3 regions of the Peribacillus sp. Bi134 genome follow, and region 2 is predicted to be linked to each of the others. Evidence: riboswitches for the same ligand, from Rfam matches in the RefSeq annotation. Region 2 holds a riboswitch; each other region holds the start of a gene.
What was found. Region 2 has a riboswitch for thiamine pyrophosphate ahead of LQ188_RS10070 (ABC transporter substrate-binding protein). Riboswitches for the same ligand answer to the same signal wherever they lie in the genome.

Region 1 (4,275 bases), on a different contig from region 2:
GAATAAGGAAAGGACTGGCTTGTCCCTCCTCCTCTTCATATTAATAAAACAAGCATGTAAATATAATGAAATATCCCCTAATCATGTTGACATCGTGATTGGATGCCCAACATGATTAAGGGATTAATTCCGATAATGAAAGGACGATTAAGGAATCATTACCATTGCAGACTTTCGATTAAGTGGCACTTTGTGCATTGTTGACTATAATCAGTTTTTACAAATTCATGATTACACTTCTCGCGAAAAATGTTCAGCTCCCTTTTCAGCTGTTCCAATTGAGTTTCCAACTGTTTCATTTCAACTTTTATTTGGATTACCCGATTCATCGAATTCTCCCTCTCATCGGAATCATAAATAGATTTCCCCGTCCGTTTTCCTAAATTCATTCGCTTTTTCTTTAAGACCTTCATCGATTACCGACTCAAAGCCCAGACCCTTTTCCTTCGCCAAATCACGGATGTCTTGAGAAATCCTCATACTGCAGAATTTGGGTCCGCACATTGAACAGAAATGGGCTGTCTTGGCACCTTCAGCCGGTAGTGTTTCATCGTGATATTCAACTGCCCTTTCAGGATCGAGGGAAAGATTGAATTGATCTCTCCAACGAAATTCGAATCTAGCCTTCGAAAGGGCATCATCCCGTTTTCGTGCCTGGGGATGGCCTTTAGCAAGATCAGCTGCGTGGGCTGCAATTTTATAAGTAATGACCCCTACACGAACATCCTCTTTATTCGGAAGCCCCAAATGCTCTTTCGGTGTCACATAACAAAGCATGGCCGTTCCAAACCATCCAATCATGGCAGCACCAATCGCAGAAGTGATATGATCGTATCCAGGAGCTATATCCGTTGTCAATGGTCCCAGGGTATAGAATGGTGCTTCTTGACAGACTTCCAGCTGCTTATCCATATTTTCTTTAATCAAATGCATCGGTACGTGACCGGGTCCCTCCACCATGACTTGAACATCGTGCTTCCAAGCAATCTTCGTCAGTTCCCCAAGTGTTTCCAATTCAGCAAATTGAGCCTCATCGTTTGCATCTGCAATGGAGCCAGGACGGAGGCCGTCACCTAATGAGAAAGAGACATCATACGCCTTCATGATTTCACAAATCTCTTCAAAGTGAGTATAGAGAAAACTTTCTTGGTGGTGGGCCAAGCACCATTGTGCCATGATGGAGCCCCCCCGGGAAACGATTCCCGTAACTCGCTTTGCTGTCATGGGAATGTATCGCAAAAGCACTCCGGCGTGTATCGTGAAGTAATCCACACCTTGCTCAGCCTGCTCGATTAATGTATCCCGGAAAACTTCCCAATTTAAATCTTCCGCGACTCCATTCACTTTTTCCAATGCTTGATATATCGGAACCGTCCCAACTGGCACAGGAGAATTCCTGATAATCCATTCCCGGGTCGTGTGAATATTCTTACCGGTGGAAAGATCCATTATGTTGTCTGCACCCCACCGTGTAGCCCAAGTCATTTTCTCCACTTCTGCTTCAATCGATGAACTAACAGCGGAATTTCCAATATTTGCATTTATTTTCACATGAAAATTACGTCCAATGATCATGGGCTCACTTTCAGGATGGTTAATATTTGCCGGAATGATTGCCCTCCCGCTAGCTACCTCATCTCTTACAAACTCAGGGGCTACATTTTCCCTGATCGAGATGAATTCCATCTCAGGAGTTATGATACCTTTTCGGGCATAATGGAGCTGGGTTACGTTTTGCCCTTTCGCTGCACGCAATGGTTTTCTTTTCAATCCCGGAAAAATTTCTGCTTTCGTTTGTGACTCTTTTTTATACCCGTTATCTTCGGGCTTTATTTCACGCCCTTCATACTCTTCAACATCTTCCCTTTCCAGAACCCAGCTGCGTCTAATCGGGGCAAGACCTTTATGAATATCAATGGGATATTCTGAATCCGTATAAAAGCCGCTTGTGTCATATACTCGTAAAGGCGGATTCTCCTCTTCGCCGAATGAACCTGTAGTCGGACTTAGCTTAATTTCACGCATGGGCACCCTAATATCGGGTCTAGATCCCTCAACATACACTTTTTTACTCCCGGCAAAACTGGACATAATTGAAACGTTCATGTCATTTACTGAATTACTCATCATGATTTCATTTCTCCTTTTTAAGTTCATTTAAAAAGGACAAAATCCAATCCATTTCGCACGAAAAAGCCAGATCTCATATTTAAGACCTGGCTAACGTTAGTATGGCTACAGAAATGACGAATTGAAATGTCATTGTTTAGTAGATTCTAACTTCCCCACGCTGGTATGAACCAGATCAGGTCCTGAGGGTTAAGAAGCTTAAGCGCTTCTCTCTCAGCCCAACTTTTATTGGACACCCCTAGTCTGAATAATTTAATTGATTACAGGGTAACTATATCTCACCCTTTTCATTCTGTAAATAATTTGAAAGACCTAATATTTTCATTACAACTATCCAAAATTTATTATTTGAAGAAGAGCCGTTCATTAATTTCCCAGGCTCTCAAGGATAGGGTAAAGCTCCTCTAAATGCTTGATTTCATAGGTTGGAATCACTTCATTCCGTTCCTTATCATGGCGATTTATCCAAACCGACTTTATGCCTACCCGTGATGCTCCAAGGATATCCGTCATTAAATTATCGCCGACCATCAATACTTCATCCTTATCAAGCTCCATGATCCCCAAAGCATGCTCAAAAATGGAGGCATCCGGTTTACCTCTTCCAAATGCGCCTGAAATCACGATTTGGTCGAAATAAGGAACCAGTTCAGGCGTAATTTCAAGTTTGGTATTTTGCAGCTCAGGAGATCCGTTCGTAAGCAATAGCAACTTATACTTCCCTTTTAATTCATCCAGAACACGGAATGTTTCTTCATAGATAAATGGCTTTTTGCGTCTCTCCGCAGGGAAACGTTCTGCCAGTTCAAGTCCAAATTCCGGGTCATCGATCCCTAATGCCAATAACCCTCTCGTCCACGCTTCTTTCCGATAAGCCGGTGCAATCCCGGCCATCTTCCTGAATTCATCATGATCATCCTGAAAATTTCCCCATAGCCCCTCAAATGGGTTGATTCCGATCATTTGGGTGAATGCATATGTATCGTAAGAAGAATAAAGCTCACGCGCTTCCTTTCGCACAGCTTCTTCAAAATCGTCGACATTCAGATCATATTTCTCCTTGGCCACTTCACATGTGGCCACAAAAGCCTCTTTTACACTTTTCTGATCCCATAGTAATGTATCATCTAAATCAAAAAAAACTGCCTTCAGCAAAATGTCCACCCCTCTTTCCCTATTATTGAATTCGTAAAAATTACACTATTACAATAATAAACCACAACCAATAAAAAAAGAATAACTATTCGGAAAATGACTTACCTTTTCTAGTGGGAAACCCTTATCCACTTATCATCTTTCAAATACATACAGCTTTCCATTACTGGCAATCTTGAATTTGGGACCGGTGAACCCCCGTCGGATCAGCTCTTTCCTCATATATACCATGAGGGCGGCATGACTCACGATCAAAACATCCCTTTCCCCCTTTGCAAAGACTTCATCCAATACTTTATTGATCCTTCGCTCTGCGATCTTAATTTCCGCCCTTGTCTGCTTGTTTAACACCGAGCAGCAGCGAATCCAAATAGCCCAAAGGATGAATGGCAGCTTTACCCTTCCTTTAAGAGGCGGGGAAGGTATTTCCCGCAGCTCCTCCATCCGGTGAACCGGACCTGGATAGATATGTTCCGCTGTCTTGACAGCTCTCGACATATCACTGCAATAACACTCCTCCCATTCCTCCGCGCCAAATAAAGTCGTTCCATAAATAATATCCGCTGCATCATAGTCCTTAAACCATTGCTTCATATCATCCGCCGTCACAGATCTCCCAGTAGGAAATTCATGTGCCACCTTAAAATGCCGTACCAAACCAATTTTCATATCTTCTCCTTTTTATCTTTTAAAATATACGTTTCTTTTTCTTGTAAACAGCCCTTATCAATATATTACCCTATGTAAAACTATAAAAAAAAGTATGTTAAAACCATTAAAACCTTACTGAACTCTCCTTGACACTGTGTATATATTTAAAAGTTTTTAAAGATCCAGCGTTTAATTATGATAGCATTGAAAAAAGAGAAAGCATCTCGCCTTCTCCATTTATCGTTTAATCTATGAATTGTAGTTCTGTTATCGTACATCTTTTCCTGAATTTATATTTTCCGCTCAAATCACTGAATTGATAATCATTGAGAGATTTCC
Region 2 (4,275 bases):
GCAGCCGGTTTTGCAGATAACACATAAATTCTATCGGATAGGAAAACCGCTTCATCTATGCTATGCGTAACAAAAAGCACCGACCTCCGATTTTCCTCCCAAACCGACAACAGCCATTTTTGCATTTGCAATCTTGTCAGTTCATCCAAGGCAGAAAAGGGTTCGTCCAGGCACATCAAGTCCTGTGGACTTAAGATACTCCGGATGAATGCGGACCTTTGCTTCATGCCTCCTGATAATTCATGCGGATATGCTTTCTCATACTCTTCTAATCCAGCTTTCATCAATAGGGCTTTTGCCTTTTCTTTATCTCTGATCCCAGCAAGTTCACTTCCCAGCAAAACATTTTCCAATACCGTTCTCCAAGGTAAAAGGGAAGGCTGCTGCGGCATATAGCTGATATGGCCCTTTAAACCATTTATCTTTTTACCATCCAGTGAAATGATGCCATGATCCGGCTTCAAAATACCTCCGATCAAGTGGAACAAAGTACTTTTACCGCTGCCCGATGGCCCAAGGATCGTGACAAATTCCCCATCATCCACACGAAAATTCATGTTCTCCAATATATTCTGTTTACCATCGAAAGAATAGGAGACATCTTTAATTTCCAGCTTCATCCTTGCCGCCCTCCTTTCTCTTCCAAGAAACTAAGTATTTCTCCAGGAAGGTGATGATTCCAAAAAAGACCAGGCTCATTCCCATAATGATGAAAATGGCAACAAACACCCGGTCTGTCCTGAACGCAGAGGACGCGAGCGTCATATAAACACCAATCCCCGATTTTGCCCCGAGCCACTCTGAAATAACCGCACCCATTACGCTATAGGTGGCCGAAATTTTCAGGCCGGAGAAAATGAACGGGATTGAGTGAGGAAATTCCAGCTTCCAAAATAACTGGTTTTTCCCCGCTCCCATCATCTTGAAATAATGCTTAAGTTCGTATGGTGTCTGGCGAAAACCGTCCAATGATGCAACCGCAACCGGAAAAAAACATACGAGCGAAATCACTATTAGCTTAGGCAGCATGCCAAAGCCAAACCAGATCACCAATAGCGGGGCCAAAACTATGATAGGTATATTTTGTGATAGTATGAGCAGAGGATAAACCGCGTCCTTCACACCTGGAAATAGGTGTAAGGTTGCAGCAACCAATAAGCCGATGCAGCTTCCAATAAAAAAACCCGACAACGCAAGCTCGGTTGTCGATATAAGGTGTCCGTAAAGATTGCGCGACGACTCAATTCCTTCAATGAAAATGGCCGATGGAGCGGGAAGCAGCCATTGTTCAACCTTCAATAAGACTGTCACTGACTCCCAAACTATCAGCAACAATAATAAAAGAAAGAAGGGAGCCCCCTTCTTCCAAATTCCCCTTCCGATCATGCCCGATATTTCTCCGTTAACGTATCCATCGTAATCCCGCTTGGTTGATATAATATTTTCACTTGGGAAATGACATTCGGCGATCCTATTTCAATCATTCTTACATTCATTTTTTCTATCACGGCAAAAAGTTCGGAAAGCTCGCCCTCCATTGTCGTTTCAAGGGGGTGAACCTCATACTTGACACCAGATTCTTCAATGATCTTGATTGCTTCATCGACCATAGGGATGACATTTTCCCCTTTAGGAATAATTTGTATACTAATTAATGAATTGGCCATCGTATTTCCTCCTATTTTGGTAAAAATTCATTGGTAAATGCCTTTTCAGGATCGAAATCACCTTCAAGAAGCTTGTTTTCTGTCATCCAATCACTGTAATTCTTCCAGATTTCCAGTTTTTGTTCACCCCAACGCGGAGCATCATCCTGATACTTGGCTGCAAGCCACTCCTGGCTTTTCTTAACTAGTTTTGCATCAAGATCCGGCGCAGACTTAATTAACATGTCTGCTGCATCAGCAGGATTCTTAATCGCAAACTGGTACCCTTTTGATGCTGCATGAACGAATGCTTTAACAGTTTCGGGATCTTCTTTTATCATCTTTTCATTTGTAGTCAAAACAGGCGTATAGTAATCAAGCTTATCAGAGTATTCGGTTAAGTAAACCATATTAAGCTTTTCATTTCGCAACTCAGCCTCAATGCCTGTCCATCCATAATAAATCCAGGCAAAATCTATATCCCTTTTAACCGAAGTGAAAAAATCCATGTCTCCTGTATTGACTATATCCACTTTATTTACATCCGCATTTTCTTTTTTCATGAGTGAATCAATAATGGCCTTTTCAACCGGAGAACCCCAGCCACCATACGTTTTCCCTTCAAAATCCTTGGGAGTTTTAATGTCCTTTGCCTCAGGGGAAGCGAATCCAGAGGTATTATGCTGGATGACTGCAGCAATCGAAACAATTGGCACGCCCTGCACGCGGGCCTGTGTTATGCCCTCCTGGTAGCTCACGCCAAATTCAGATTTTCCTGAAGCGACAAGCTTATCCGCTCCAGCTTCACCTGGCATGATAATTTCCACATCAAGACCTTGCTCTTTAAAGTAACCTTTTTCCTTGGCAACATACAATCCTGTATGGTTTGTATTCGGTGTCCAATCGAGCACGACCGATACCTTTTTTAATTCTTCATTTTTAGATGCTTCTTCTTTTTCATTAGTTCCGCCTGCACCACATCCAGCCAAAAGGAACAACGAAGTTAACAGTGGTAAGAATTTATTCAAGTTATTATCCTCCTACACATCATATAAGATCCATATGCCGGAACCATAATGGGGCTCCAGGGTCTATTCAAATACTGGATAAAAAGCAAAAAACGCCCGAAGATGAATTCGGACGTTAACATACAAAACAGAAAGTCAGTAATAATATGTTCCCTCCGCTGGCATCACCCAGATCAGGTTCAAAGAGTCAGCATCTAAAGGATGCAATCTCAGCCAGCAGTACTGGCCCCCCTACATTTCTCGCACATATGAACTTTTCTCTCTCATTATATCAATTCATAGGGAAAAGGGAATACTAATTTGCTTCTTATCACTAATTTGAAAGGTATTCCTTACTCTTAAGGATATCTAGCAAAACATCTTTTGGAACGAAAATCATTGAAATCAATGTAATTCTGCCTCTTTTCATTCCAATCATTCTTGACTGCAGCGGTGGCTGACAATTTCTAAATAGTCATTTCTTTGCATGCATTCATATAATGAGCATTATCTGTAGACATTTATGTTTACTGGTTTTATAAACCGTTAATTTAATAAGCAAAAGGTGGATATGATCATGATAAAGATTAATCACAGATGGTTAGATGTCAGTCACATCCAACCAGGAATAGCATCTGCTGAGTCGCTTGAAATTCTCCAATTGCTGGATGAAGATACTAACGTTTTTGAATACCGGAATTTTGGAGAGTTTAATTTCGATATACAGCTGAGGAACCGAGTCATAGAAGCAGCTATTGCGTTGGATAAAAGCGGTCCAGAATTTTCCACACTTGAGGAATCTCAATCCAATCAACAATATTGGCACCTTTCAAAGGATGGCACCTTTACCCTTCAGCCAGGGATTCTCCCTCATGCTGCACTCGTTGACATTTTCATGAATGGAAGGCTTTATGCCTTCGAATGCGGGACAGCAATCGTCGTCACTTTTTTAAAGGCCATTTTGGATTCAATCGGCCCTAGGAATTTCGATTACCTTTTTTCAAACCTATTTTTATATGACTGGCGCCCTCCACAGAACATGGAACTTAATATTCACAAAGGGAGGGATTATTTACCAGGCGATTGTGTTTACTTCATAAACCCTGATCATGACGAGACAACTCCTGAATGGCAAGGTGAAAATGCCATATTATTAGGGAATAACCTCTTTTATGGCCACGGAATCGGGATAACGACGTCACAGGGAATCATCGATGAATTAAATAGCAATAGAAAGCCGTACGCAACCATATCAGCATTCCTGACAACGCATATCATTTTCCTGGATAGTTCCTTCTATAGACAATTCCAACTAAATATCCCCCGAGCAAAGCCCGATCACTGTCCTGCTAGCCTTTCCAATTGTATTGTTTCTGAAATAGGTTCGAAGATTTACCTTTCATGACCTCTTTGTTTTATATACCCGCATAAAAAAATGCTTGGGGAGAGATCTCCTCCCAAGCATTTTTTCTTATTCATGCACCAATATTCCCTTTGCCTTTAAGCCTGCGGGCATTCGCCTGACCCCATTTCGTTATGGATAGTGTATAAACGGCCAAGGCTGACCATATGAACAAAAAGGCTAAAAGATGTGCTTTGGTAAAACTTTCATGATAGATGAA
Region 3 (4,275 bases), on a different contig from region 2:
GGAACCAAATTCCATATTCCTTCATTTCATTTTTATATAGTGAAAGAATGGTGTCTCTTGGACCATCAGCTATGATTTGACCATCATCGTTAAAAAGCACGATTCGTTCGATGAATTCTAAAACATGGTCAATTTTATGCTCGACGATAATAACCGTTTTGTCTCGTCCGACTTCCTTCAGCAATTCCCAGATTTCTTTCGTTCCTTCCGGATCAAGCATGGCGGTTGGCTCATCTAAAAATATCACTTCTGGTTCAAGGGCCAATACTGAAGCGATTGCCAGACGCTGTTTCATCCCGCCTGATAATGTTTCAATACTTGTATGGCCCAGGTTCAATCCTACTTTACGGAAATGATTTTGAATCTTCTCTTTCATTTCTTCTTTAGGGACGGAAAGATTCTCAAGGACGAAGGCAATTTCCTCATCGGCAAATGGCATGCAAAACTGACTATCAGGATCTTGAAAAACATACCCCCACGAAGAAGGGCATTTCAATTTTTCCGCTTTCATCGGTACTTCGATGGAATTCGGAATCAATCCGCTTAACACTTGTAAAAGGGTCGACTTACCACAACCTGATGGCCCCAACAATAGCACTTTTTCTCCTTGATCAAACGTTAATGATAGGTCCTTGAATATCAAAGATTCATCACCGGGATATTTCATTCTTAACTTTTCAACAGAAACGATTGGTTCCATGGCCCTCAACCTCTACTTTTGATCCAGTTCTGCATAATCTTTATTTGAAACCGGACGCACAAGATTTGTTACTCCTGTTGCTTCCAGGACTTTAACTAGATAATAAGCGGTCACACCTGCAAAGAATATGGAACCCACAAACCTCGCTATCATGAATAACGATAGATTCCAAGTTGAAAGCGCACCTATTTCCCCGTATGCAAAATCCATAATAACTGATGCCAGGCAGGAAGCTATCGCAGCTAAAACGGCCACCGGCATATTGAATTTTTTATATTTGAAAGCCATGAACACCAGTTCCGCGAACAAACCTTGTACCACCCCATATAACAGTACGGTCAGCCCCCATGGTGAACCAAGGAAGAACTCCCCGGAAGCTGCAGCTATCTCCGCCAAAAGTGCCACACCCGGTTTCCGTAAAATTAAGAAGGCGACGGGGCCAGCTATAAACCACATTCCATAAATAAGTTGATCCAGATGTAATCCTAACGGTTTAACGGAATAATAAATCGAACCCCAAAGGATATAAACGATTCCAAATGCTACCGCAATCACGATCGTGACCAATATGTCCGTTAATTTCAAACCTTTTTTCATTGTTTCATTCCCCTTTATACTTCTAGTGTTTCCTTATGCACAGGCCATGTCTCTAAACGATAAGCCATTTCCCAAAATGAGTATTCATATTGGCTGCTGAGGATAAAATGCTCTTTCATTCTTTCCTTATCTTCGTCTGTCACTTTTTCAGCAATCTCATCAAGCCTCGCAATTTGTTCTTCCACCAAAGTGCGGAACCACTCCCCTCCGTAAGCCGCTATCCATTCTTGATAAATCGGCTCCTCCGGCATGCACCCTTGCAGCTTTTCACCTATTTCATAATAAAGCCAGTAACACGGCAAGATAGCTGCAATAACATCTCCTAAATGTCCCGAATAAGCCGCACGATACATATGGGAAGTATAAGCATAAGCGGTCGGGGCTGGTTTGAAATTATCCCGTTCTTCTTTTGTGATCCCTAATCTCTCAGAAAAATTCTCATGAAGCTTCAACTCCGCTTCATATGTTCCTTGTGCATGGCCGGCAAGCCTGCTTGTTGTATGTAAATCAGTAGCTTTAACTGCCCCTAAAGCTTGAACCCTAGCAAAATGAGATAAATAATAGGAATCTTGCATAACATAGAAACGGAAACACTCCAATGGCAATGTGCCATCTCCTATTCCTGCAACAAACGGGTGATTAAAGCTAGCTTCCCAAATGTGATCCACTTCCTGACGAATTTCCTCTGAAAACTTCATGACCATTACCTCCAAATTATATTTTTTGAATGAATGTTACGGAAAAAAACTTTTATCACCCCTTTTTTTTGCAAACAAAAAACCACTTTCTTAAACGTAAAGAAAGTGGTTGTACTTGAAATAATACAGAAACGTATTGTTCCAGACCCCACTTCCCTACGCTGGTATAAACCAGATCAGGTTCTAAGGGTCTTAAAGTCATACTTTAATCTCAGCTTCTGCGGTAAAAATCAACTTTCACCTTTAAAGCACCCCTAGTGGTACAAATTGTATATTAAATTTCATTTGCCTTTATATTAACACGATAAATCCAATTGTCAAACGTATTAGAAAAAGTTTTCAACTTAATGATTTAGGGTTACTAACCTATCAATCTTGCATATACACCATTTACCCGGCAGTTTAACGGCACTTTAATCAATGGGTTTCATTACGTAATTTCCTCAGAATTCTACTGTTTTACTCGTGAATTTGGCCGGTTTACTCGTGAATTCAGCTGCTTTACTCGTGAAATTGATTTTTCTTGGGATTTCTGCTACTTTACTCGTGAATTTAGCTACTTTACTCGTGAATTCTTTTATTCTCTAAAAAACAATATTATACATTCGATGTTGCTTTTAGTTTTAATATTTTGCTCGATCTGTAGTTTATCATAGCTGCCATACTTCTCTTTCACATAACGCCATGGCAGCCATTATGCTCGGAACATTGAAGGCCATGAATGCATTTTGTGGTAATAGTTTGCAGCCAGCAGTAATCCTATTAATGTCGGGGCAACAATCGCGCCAATTCTACCAAAAGCCAAGGCCCAACTATCCCGGTGGACCTTATCTCCCGGGGATAATACTCGGATATATACGTATTGGCCAAATTCATCGTACCGACTGTACAGGCACCTCCAAAAGCGATCAGAATATATAAGGCTGCTGCATTTGAGGTCAAACCTAATATGACAAAACAAACAGTACCCATTGCACAGAGGGATAAAAGTACTCTTCTATGGCCTATTTTCCCAACTAAGTACCCTCCAATTAACGATCCGCCAATTTGTCCTATTCCCGATATAAGATTGAAAGATAAACTGGATTAAAGGCCGTATCCGGACTGCCCATGACGGCCCCCCTCCCTATTCAACTATTAAAATTACTTGTTAACCGCATTGACGGCTACTTGCATCGGTTTGTTAAGCACTTCATCGACCATGCTAAAGTTCTTGTTTTTCTTATATTTATTATAAAAAATCGCTCTTTTCCGAACTGGATCACCCTTGTAATAACGTTCGTATTGAAGGAGGCGCTGCCCAAATGCTTCCCCGCATAAATCCCAAGCCAGTTTAAACACCCGAACTCGCTCTTCCGCCGAAACCCCGCTTCGCCCTCCATAATATTTATCGATATCTACTCGCAATTCCGGATTATCAAAGTCGACCCCTGTCGGAGACATCAACAGCCCTCCAGCTCCAATGGTCTGGATAACCTCAATGGCACGGGGATACATCTCCGGAAGGAAGCCGCGAATCGTTTCCAATGCATCCGGATTTGGCCGGGCCTCACCGTACTCATTAATCGTATATTCATATTCCGCTACCCGGAGCAGTGAACGGATGACTTCGACGGATTGAATAAGTTCACCCAAATCACGCTGTACATGCAGGAATCCATCAACTCCGATAGAGTCTGCCACTTTACAAGCAACCTCAACGGCAAATGCCAATTTAATATATCCACGCACACCCGATTGGTGAGCAGGCTGTTCAGCGATCCCCGTCATTGGATACAAAAGCGGTTTGCCGCCTCCACATTGTTGTATAAGAAGACGCGGTTCCAAGGACCAGGACATCATTAAATACAAGCAGGGCGTCCATTTCCTCATAGCGGGAGGCAAGTGGATGGTCAAACATCGAGCGTGTTCCGTCCTGCATTGGTTCCCGGCAGATTATACGCAGTCCAGGCGTATCGATCGGCAATGCAAATGCTACCGCATGACGTTCATCACCTGGTGTGAATCCTGGGAAAGAATAGATAATCACCTCATCGGTGATTGGTGCCAGGGTGGCTAACATTTTTGCACCGCGTACAAGTATTCCTTCTTCTTTTTCCTCTACGGTCCCTAAGTGGGTATAAGTTTCTTTTTGCTCATGAGATTGCTTGCTTCGATCATTTTGAGGATTAATGATCGCATGCGTTAAGAATAAATCATTGTCCGAATATAGGTGTAATAATCCTTGATGTTCTTTGACCAGTCTTTGTTGTATTTATCAAGAAACCAGGAGTTATGTGC

Region 1: it holds a riboswitch for thiamine pyrophosphate, as region 2 does, so the genes downstream of both, thiC (phosphomethylpyrimidine synthase ThiC) here and LQ188_RS10070 (ABC transporter substrate-binding protein) in region 2, are expected to answer to the same signal.
Region 3: it holds a riboswitch for thiamine pyrophosphate, as region 2 does, so the genes downstream of both, tenA (thiaminase II) here and LQ188_RS10070 (ABC transporter substrate-binding protein) in region 2, are expected to answer to the same signal.

What each region holds. Positions count from the first base shown of each region.
Region 1 covers NZ_CAKKLN010000009.1:37,382-41,656, reverse strand. Annotated here, with positions in the region: partial or broken gene LQ188_RS20515 (DUF3231 family protein) at 1-60, shown strand, start outside; gene thiC (phosphomethylpyrimidine synthase ThiC) at 352-2,130, opposite strand; TPP riboswitch at 2,266-2,380, opposite strand; gene LQ188_RS20505 (HAD family hydrolase) at 2,497-3,285, opposite strand; gene LQ188_RS20500 (histidine phosphatase family protein) at 3,421-3,954, opposite strand; gene LQ188_RS20495 (hypothetical protein) at 4,181-4,275, opposite strand, start outside.
Region 2 covers NZ_CAKKLN010000004.1:297,277-301,551, reverse strand. Annotated here, with positions in the region: gene LQ188_RS10085 (ABC transporter ATP-binding protein) at 1-620, opposite strand, end outside; gene LQ188_RS10080 (ABC transporter permease) at 604-1,386, opposite strand; gene LQ188_RS10075 (thiamine-binding protein) at 1,383-1,667, opposite strand; gene LQ188_RS10070 (ABC transporter substrate-binding protein) at 1,679-2,674, opposite strand; TPP riboswitch at 2,808-2,917, opposite strand; gene LQ188_RS10065 (protein-glutamine gamma-glutamyltransferase) at 3,231-4,058, shown strand; gene rarD (EamA family transporter RarD) at 4,129-4,275, opposite strand, start outside.
Region 3 covers NZ_CAKKLN010000003.1:238,387-242,661, forward strand. Annotated here, with positions in the region: gene LQ188_RS07060 (ABC transporter ATP-binding protein) at 1-700, opposite strand, end outside; gene LQ188_RS07065 (ECF transporter S component) at 713-1,297, opposite strand; gene tenA (thiaminase II) at 1,312-1,995, opposite strand; TPP riboswitch at 2,132-2,261, opposite strand; gene LQ188_RS07075 (MFS transporter) at 2,758-3,060, opposite strand; partial or broken gene LQ188_RS07080 (4-hydroxyphenylacetate 3-hydroxylase N-terminal domain-containing protein) at 3,139-4,275, opposite strand, start outside.